2 regions of the Mucilaginibacter mallensis genome follow, and region 2 is predicted to be linked to the other one. Evidence: riboswitches for the same ligand, from Rfam matches in the RefSeq annotation. Region 2 holds a riboswitch; the other holds the start of a gene.
What was found. Region 2 has a riboswitch for cobalamin ahead of metE (5-methyltetrahydropteroyltriglutamate--homocysteine S-methyltransferase). Riboswitches for the same ligand answer to the same signal wherever they lie in the genome.
Positions count from the first base shown of each region.

Region 1: it holds a riboswitch for cobalamin, as region 2 does, so the genes downstream of both, BLU33_RS10550 (TonB-dependent receptor) here and metE (5-methyltetrahydropteroyltriglutamate--homocysteine S-methyltransferase) in region 2, are expected to answer to the same signal.

Region 1 is NZ_LT629740.1:2,553,904-2,558,271, forward strand. It holds gene infC (translation initiation factor IF-3) at 1-502, shown strand, start outside; gene rpmI (50S ribosomal protein L35) at 618-818, shown strand; gene rplT (50S ribosomal protein L20) at 897-1,241, shown strand; gene BLU33_RS10540 (hypothetical protein) at 1,321-1,602, shown strand; gene BLU33_RS10545 (SRPBCC family protein) at 1,604-2,323, opposite strand; cobalamin riboswitch at 2,441-2,644, shown strand; gene BLU33_RS10550 (TonB-dependent receptor) at 2,748-4,368, shown strand, end outside.
Region 2 is NZ_LT629740.1:4,193,321-4,197,688, forward strand. It holds gene metE (5-methyltetrahydropteroyltriglutamate--homocysteine S-methyltransferase) at 1-1,246, opposite strand, end outside; cobalamin riboswitch at 1,404-1,609, opposite strand; gene BLU33_RS16825 (alpha/beta hydrolase) at 1,781-2,665, shown strand; gene BLU33_RS16830 (AsmA family protein) at 2,747-4,368, shown strand, end outside.

The DNA of each region.
Region 1 (4,368 bases), 1.6 Mb from region 2:
CAACATTAATCAATTTATAAAAGCTCCTGAAGTTCGCCTTGTAGGTGATAACGTGGAGCAAGGTATATTTTCCTTACGGGATGCATTAGCGATTGCCCAGGAACAAGAACTGGACCTCGTTGAAATTTCACCTAATGCTGTACCGCCTGTTTGTAAGGTAACAGACTATAACAAGTTTGTATACGAACAGAAGAAAAAGCTTAAGGAAATTAAAAGTAATGCCAAGCAAACCGTTATTAAAGAAATAAGGTTTGGACCGAATACCGATGACCATGACTTTGAGTTTAAACTTAAGCATGCCATTAAGTTTTTGGAAGCAGGCGAAAAAGTAAGAGCTTACGTACACTTTAAAGGCCGTGCCATTGTTTACAAGGAACAGGGCGAAATATTGCTACTGCGTTTTGCACAGGCATTAGAAGAAGTAGGTAAGGTTGAGCAATTACCAAAACTTGAAGGGAAACGGATGTTTTTAACCGTAGCCTCAAAAGGAGCGAAGAAATAGATACAAGAGGTAAGAGCCAAGAATCAAGAAGAACAAAATCCTGATTCCTGAATCTTGCCTCCTGACTCTTTGAAAGAGAATTAATTAAATAATATATATACACACAAACACGGTTATGCCAAAAATGAAAACCAATTCCAGTGCAAAAAAGCGTTTTACGCTTACTGGAACAGGTAAAATTGCAAGAAAGAACGCATACAAAAGCCACATCTTAACCAAGATGTCGACAAAACGTAAGCGTAACCTTACCCACACCAGTTTAGTTTCTGATGCGGATATGGGTAACGTAAAACGTATGCTTTGTATCGGGAAGTAATTAACAAATTTTAAAACCAGGTATTAGAGTCTTAAGTTCTCATTAAATTGAGGCACTCACTACCAAAACGACAAAAAAATGCCACGTTCAGTTAACGCAGTCGCGTCGAGAAGACGCCGGAAAAAAGTAATGAACCTCGCCAAAGGTTATTGGGGTTCAAGAAGCAAGGTTTATACCGTTGCAAAAAACACAGTAGAAAAAGGTTTACAGTACGCTTATCGTGACCGTAAAACCAAGAAAAGAGAATTCAGGGCTTTATGGATACAACGTATCAACGCAGGTGCCCGTCAGCATGGAATTTCTTACTCACAATTAATGGGTAAGTTAACTGCCAAGGAAATCGGTTTAAACCGTAAGGTATTAGCTGATTTAGCGATGAACCACCCGGATGCTTTCAAAGCAGTTGTTGACGCTGTAAAATAAGCTACAGACTCAATATTTAAAAAGGCCCGCATTAATGTGGGCCTTTTTGTTTTATAGCTATTTTGTATATTAGTGTAATATGAAGCAGCTATTGAATTTCGGTACTGATTTTAGCTTGGGGGCGGAGCCTGATAATAAAAAGATCCGGCTGGTTATTTATAAAAAAGATCTGGAATTGGTTTGCCGCAAAACAACCTTGATGGAAATAAAGCGTTTTTTAGATAGTACCGAAGAAAAGCTATTCAAAGGTCGTTTGCAGTTATTAAAAGATCATGACCATATCCTCATAAAAGCAAAAAACGAAGTTGCCGGCATAACAACTCGCCAGGCATTGTATAATTACCTGGCGAGTGTATCCTGATTTATAAATAATTTATGCTATCTGTTGCATAATCAATATCCATATAGTGCTTGAAATTTCGCACGTCCTTTTCAACCATTTTCTTAAATACAGGATTAAATACACGTGCTATACTTGCACCAACGGTACCTACAGGTGGTTGGTATGAAATAACCACATCTACACGGGTACTTTCACCATCCTCTGTATCCTTGAAACGCACTTTGCCTGAGTTATCAAGTATTGAACCGGGTAATGAACGCCAGCCGATCATCTCATTAGGCTTGTCTTTAACAACTTCGGCCTCCCAGCTAATGCTGGCAACACCAATAGGCAATCTCAGTACCCAGCGCGAATGATCATTATTCAAAAGTTCCACATTTTTAAGATGGGTCATGAATAGGGGGAGGTTATCAAATCTGCGCCAAAAATCATAAACATCCTTACGTGGCTTATGAATGATGAAGGATGAACGGATATTAATATTAACCGGGGTAGCCATGTATTTATCAATTTGCGAATACAGCTCACAATGTCCGGTAATTCCCCTGTTTAACAGATAACCCCCTGCGCCCAGTTTTACAATACTTGCAAAAGGGCTTGAAAATAAGCTCTTTAATCCCGATATACCCAGCTGTATACCCCCTGCAATAGACACGTAGCGCTCAGGCCATTTCAAATTAATGTAATTATTTTCGGTTTCCTGACCCTCAGGCACAAGTACCAATACTTTATTTGTCATGATATAAATTTATACAATCATACAACCCTTAAATGTGAACAAAGTTTGCAATTTATCAGTAATAAATTGCCACTTAATATAAATATAAGAGCCACTTGTCATTACAAATACTTCTCGTACTTTTGCAATGCTTTAGGTTTTCCTGCGAACAATATCGCTGGAAATTAAAAGGGAATATGGTGTAAATCCATAACTGTCCCGCAGCTGTAAGCTCCATAACCATAGTCTAATCAATTAAGTCACTGTCCGCCAACCAAGCGCGACGGGAAGACGGGACGAAGGGGAGCAAGTCAGAAGACCTGCCAAAGCCATACTATTATTCACAGCTTTCGGGGATTGAAGCTTGAATTGTGAATGCTCTTACACAGTGTGTTTTCATTTCAAAGTTTGCTTCTTCATTGTCTGTGAGTTTAACTCATAACAAATGGCAATAATTCTACAGCATTTTTTTAAGCATGTTTGGCAAAAGTCGAAGTGTTTGCTGTTGATTTTATTATTACCAGTTCAGGTATTTGCACAAAAAGATACCACCAAAAAACTCCAGGAAGTTAAAGTATCCTCATCAATCCCTAAATTGCAAGGTGTTACACCCTCACAATCCATATCCTCAAATGATTTTGACAGGTATAGTGCTTTGACCGTGGCCGATGCGATCCGCTATTTTGCCGGAGTGAATGTTAAAGATTATGGCGGTATAGGTGGTATAAAAACAGTATCCGTGCGTGGATTTGGCGCCAATCATACTGCCATTTTATATGATGGTGTTGAAATAAATGATGCCGAGAACGGTCAAATAGATCTTGGTAAACTTAACTTAAATGGCGTTCAGCAGATAACGCTTTACAATGCACAGCCCGATAATATACTTACACCTGCCAAGTCATTTGCATCGGCAAGTGTAATAGCCATTAAAACCATACAGCCTAATTTAGCAGCAGATAAACCTTACCAGGTTTTACTGGGCCTTAATGGTGGTTCATTCGGGTTACTTAATCCTTATCTGCAGTGGCAGCAACGTTTAAGTAATACATGGTCATTTGTTGTTAATAGTTATTTGGAAAATGCCAATGGTCATTATAAATATAAAACCGCAGGTGATGGTACTGATACCACACAGACCCGTACCAATACCGATGTAAGCGAGCAGGAAGTTGACGGCGCATTATACTGGGCAAAAAACGATAGCAATAAGTTTAACCTGCATATTAATTATTATAACTCAGATAGGGGGCTGCCCGGCGCGGTGGTATATTATAACCCATATTCTGACGAACGGCTTTGGAACAGGGACTTTTTTTTGCAATCAGGATATGAGCATACCTGGGATGATGGTCTTCATTTACTCTTAAATACGAAGCTGTCACAGGAATATACACATTATACCGATAAGAACTATCTTAACAACAGTGGTGGCATTAATGATCAGTATACACAACGGGAGGCTTATCAATCTGTAGCATTAGCTTATCATATTACATCAAATTGGGAAACATCCTATGCTGCTGATATCTCTTTCAGTAAGCTGGATGCCAATTTGTATAATTATGCTTATCCCACAAGATTTACCTTATTAAATGCTTTAGCGAGTAAGCTAACATTAAACAGATGGTTATTTCAGGGCAATTTGCTGAATACCTATGTTACAGAACAAGTTAAAACAGGCAAGCCTACACCATCTGAAACAGTTTTTTCGCCTACATTAATGGTTTCTTTTCAGCCATTTAGTCCTAATTTACAGTTCAGGACATTTTATAAAGATAGTTTTCGTGAGCCGACGTTTGATGAGCAGTATTATTTTGCAATAAACAACATAAGCCGCAATATTAAGCCGGAATATGCCAGACAATATGATCTGGGCATTACTTACAGAAAGGCATTTAATAATTGGCTGGATTATGTTTCCTTTTCCGTAGATGGTTATTACAATACGGTAACCAATAAAATAATAGCTATACCTAATCAAAATCCTGTAATATCATCCATAATTAATCTTGGAAAAGTTAGGATCGAGGGTACAGATGTATCGTTAAAAACACAAACCAAAA
Region 2 (4,368 bases):
GACTGGCACGATTAGCATCAGCCTCTGTAATAGCCTCTACCCTTTTTTTGATCTCCTGTTTATGAATGAGCTTAGAAAGGTTTCTGCTCGATATCGCTTTCAGGTTATTATGTAAAAGCTCATTATCGTCCCTTAAAATTTTATCCAGTTCATTTACCTCGTTCAGTTTCTGTTTGGCAAAGGCCATCCAGTTTTTTATTTCCGGGTTGATGGTTGTTTCCAGATCAAGGTCAAACGGTGTATGCAGCAATGAGCAGCTCGGCGCTATCATCACCCTGTCCTTACCCACAACGGCTATCGCCTTTTTAATGTGGCCCAACGAACGGATATAATCATTCTTCCAGATGTTGCGTCCATCAACCACACCAAGTGACAGGATCAATTTCTCAGGCGATTGAACAAGTACATCATTCAATTGCTCAGGAGCTCTTACAAGGTCGATATGCAGGGCATTTACGGGTAGATTAACGGTTAAAGAGATGTCATTAAGATTTTCAAAATAGGTAGTAAGTAGGGTCTTAATTTCAGGGCATTGTTTGTTGATCTCTTTGTAGGCATAGGTAAACGCGTCTTTTTCTTTTTGGGTCAGATCCATCACCAAAAATGGTTCATCCAGCTGCACCCAAACCGCGCCTTGTGCTTTTAATTTGGTTAATATCTCCACATAAACAGGCACTAGCTTTTTAATCAGGTCGATCTTATCAAAACCTGCTTCTTTTTCCTTACCTAATAAAAGATAGGATACCGGGCCAATTAATACCGGTTTAGGCGTACTGCCTGTAATTTGTTTCGCCAGGTTAAATTCCTCAAATACTTTGTCAGAGAATAACCTAAACTGCTGATCGGCTGTAAATTCAGGTACGATGTAATGGTAATTGGTATCAAACCATTTGGTCATTTCCATGGCGGTAATGTCCAGTCCATCTTTTTGATAGCCTCTTGCCATGGCAAAATACAGGTCGATCTCGGAGTTCTGGCTGTTTTTAGCCAATACATCCGTGTATCGCTGTGGGATAACACCCAGCATCAGCGATGTATCCAGCACCTGGTCATAAAAGCTAAAATCATTACAAGGGATCAGGTCGATGCCTGCCTCCTGCTGCAACTTCCAGTTTTCTTCACGGATTTTGCGGGCGGCGGCAAACAGCTCTTGCCTGCCTGTTTTACCTTGCCAGTATTGTTCACTGGCCTTTTTGAGTTCACGATGGGCCCCTACACGAGGGTACCCAAGATTGTTTTTGAGCATACGCATAAAACTTTTTTGGTTAAACATTAATTTGAATTAATGCTCCTTACGGTTTTCGGTATGCTTTCGGGAAATGGTAATTAAAGACAAAGTAATACATCGGCAAAAATGCCATAAGTATCCTTTATGCTCTGACTACTGCTTCAAAACGCGAAAGCATTGTCTTAAACAGGGGGCAAGTATCCTGGCTTGTAACGTTGTTGCCGTCCTTCTCATCCTGCTTGGGAGCATCAGACAATGGACATGGTAAAGGCAACAACCTTTTATGTTACTTACAGTTGCGCGACAGCCCGTGATTTACACACGGTTCCTTTTTCATCCCGGATCTAATAGACCCGGAAACCTCACTGTTGAAAATAAAGTAAAGAACTTGGCATCAAATATAGGCTTTAAACTTATAGGGTGTATATTTTTAAACGCTGCAGTGCAAAATCCAACTAACCGAAGTACTAAAATAGCGCCTGATTAATTTATATTTGTGTAGTAGAAAATGCTGCTCCAATTATCATTTAACCTATCTACCATTCTTAACAAATGAAAAACTGTATATTACTGCTCGCTTGTTTTACCATGACTATTGCAAAAGCTCAAATACCAACCCCTATTCATTTATGGCCGCAAAACAGGCTCATTGATACCGCAAACGGGCATAAACTAATTGAACATGATGCAACCAAAGCTACCGACAATAAACCTGGTGGCAAAGGTGTGATCCGCCTGGCCGATATCAGCGACCCGACAATTACAATTTATGTGCCTAAAAACCCGAATGGTACAGCGGTGATTGTATGCCCAGGCGGTGGCTATGCCATATTAGCTCTGGATTTGGAAGGAACAGAGATCTGCACCTGGCTAAACTCTATAGGTGTTACTGCTGTCCTATTAAAATACAGGGTTCCGGCTCCCGGAGGCAAGTTAAGGTATGAATTGCCTTTACAGGATGCGCAACGGGCACTGGGATTGGTAAGGTACAACGCCGCTAAATGGAATATCAAGCCGGATCATATCGGCATATTAGGCTTTTCGGCCGGAGGGCATCTTACCGCTGCTTTAAGTAATAACAATACACAAAGAACATATCTAAAGGTTGATGCTGCCGATGCTGTAAACTGCCGGCCTGATTTTGCGGTACTAATATATCCTGCTTATTTAAAAAGTAACGCCGACCCAGCAAAACTTGCCCCCGAGGTACAGGTAACAGACAATACCCCACCAACGTTTATTGTACAAACCGAGGACGACCCCATTGATGTACAAAATGCCTTAACCTATTATTCTGAACTTAAAAATTTCAAAGTGCCCTCTGAAATACACCTGTACCCCAAAGGCGGGCACGGCTACGGCATGAGAATAACAGAGGGTGATTTAGCAGGATATCCCAAACTATTACAAAATTGGTTGTTCAACACTACTTTTTAAAAAGAGCATCCATCCCTCAACGGCTTTTACAACTATTTACGCTATGAATCAAATAATTATATAAACTTAACACTATATTTATTGTTAAGTTTATATATGCCTGCCTGGTTAAAAACATCACTAAAAATTATTGGGGCTTTACTGCTGCTGATCATCCTGATATTAGTGGGCTTATCCATATATGTTTCCAGTCATAAAGAAAAGGTGCTTACTCAGCTTACCCAGAAGCTTAATGAAAACCTGAATGGTAAAATAAACGTTGGCAGTATTGAGACCTCATTTTTTACCAGTTTCCCCGATTTTGCACTCACCTTAAAAAATGTATCATTAAAAGATAAACAATGGGCGCAGCACCACCATACATTGCTTGATGCCAAAAGCTTTGATGTTGTTGTTAATACTGCCGCCTTATTAAAAGGCACCATTAGTGTTGAACATATTGATATTAACGGTGCCAGCGTTGATCTTTATACCGATAGTACAGGATACAGCAATACTTCCATCTTCAAAAAGAGCAGTACCAAAAAAGATAATAAAAGCAAAGGCAGTTCATCTGCCGAGCTGGGCAAGTTCAGCCTCAAAAATGTAAACTTTATTATCGACGATCAGAAGGCTAAAAAACTTTTCAGCTTTGCCGTAAGTGAGTTGAGGGCCAAAATGGATTTTCCCGATAGTGGATGGACCGCTAATCTGCATCTGAATGTGCTGGCTAAAAGCATGGCTTTTAGCACCAGTCATGGTAGTTTTATAAAAGACAAGGTGCTTGGTGGCGATCTGGCGGCAGGCTACAATCAAAAAACCGGGAATATTAATGTAACATCCAGCAATTTCACCATAGGCGGTGATGATTTTGGCATAATTGCACGCTTTGCTGTAGGTAAAAAACCGGCAAGCTTTCTTTTTCACATCACCGCGCCCCAGTTGTTATGGTCGCATGCCTCGCAATTGGTTACGCCAAATATTTCGCTCAAGCTTAATATGTTTAATATGGATTCCCCTATCGGTGTCGACGCTAAAATAGCGGGCAGCTTTAGTGGTGGCGGCGACCCGTACCTGTATATAACTGCCGACGTAAACCATAACAGGCTCACCATCCCAGGTAGTGTTATTGATGATTGCAGCTTTAAAGGCGTGTTCAATAACACCTATGCCAAAGGCAAGGAAAACGGCGACGAAAATTCTATTATCCGCCTGGCCCACTTAACAGGCACTTATAACCATATACCATTTGCCATAGATACCGGTAGCATTATTAACCTTATTAAGCCTATAGCAGCAGGTAATTTCAGGGCTAATTTCCCCGCTGCTGATCTTAATTATTTATTGGCTGGCGTAACAAAATTCAATAGCGGTACGGCAGAAATGGCACTGCGCTTTAATGCCGATATTGTTAATTACAGGATAAACAAACCCATATTTGCAGGTCATATCAATTTAAAAAATTCCGATATCGTATACGTGCCCCGTAACCTTACCTTTAGAAACACCTCTTTGTCGCTCGATTTTACCAATAACAACCTTATATTAAATAATATCCGCCTCCAAAGCGGCAAAAGCATTGTATTGATGCAAGGCCGCATAGATAATTTCCTAAACCTGTATTACAATGCCCCTGAGAAAATACTGGTAAACTGGCAGATTAATAGTCCGCAACTTTATCTAGGTGAGTTTTTAGGATTTTTGAACAGCAAGCATTCGGCGGC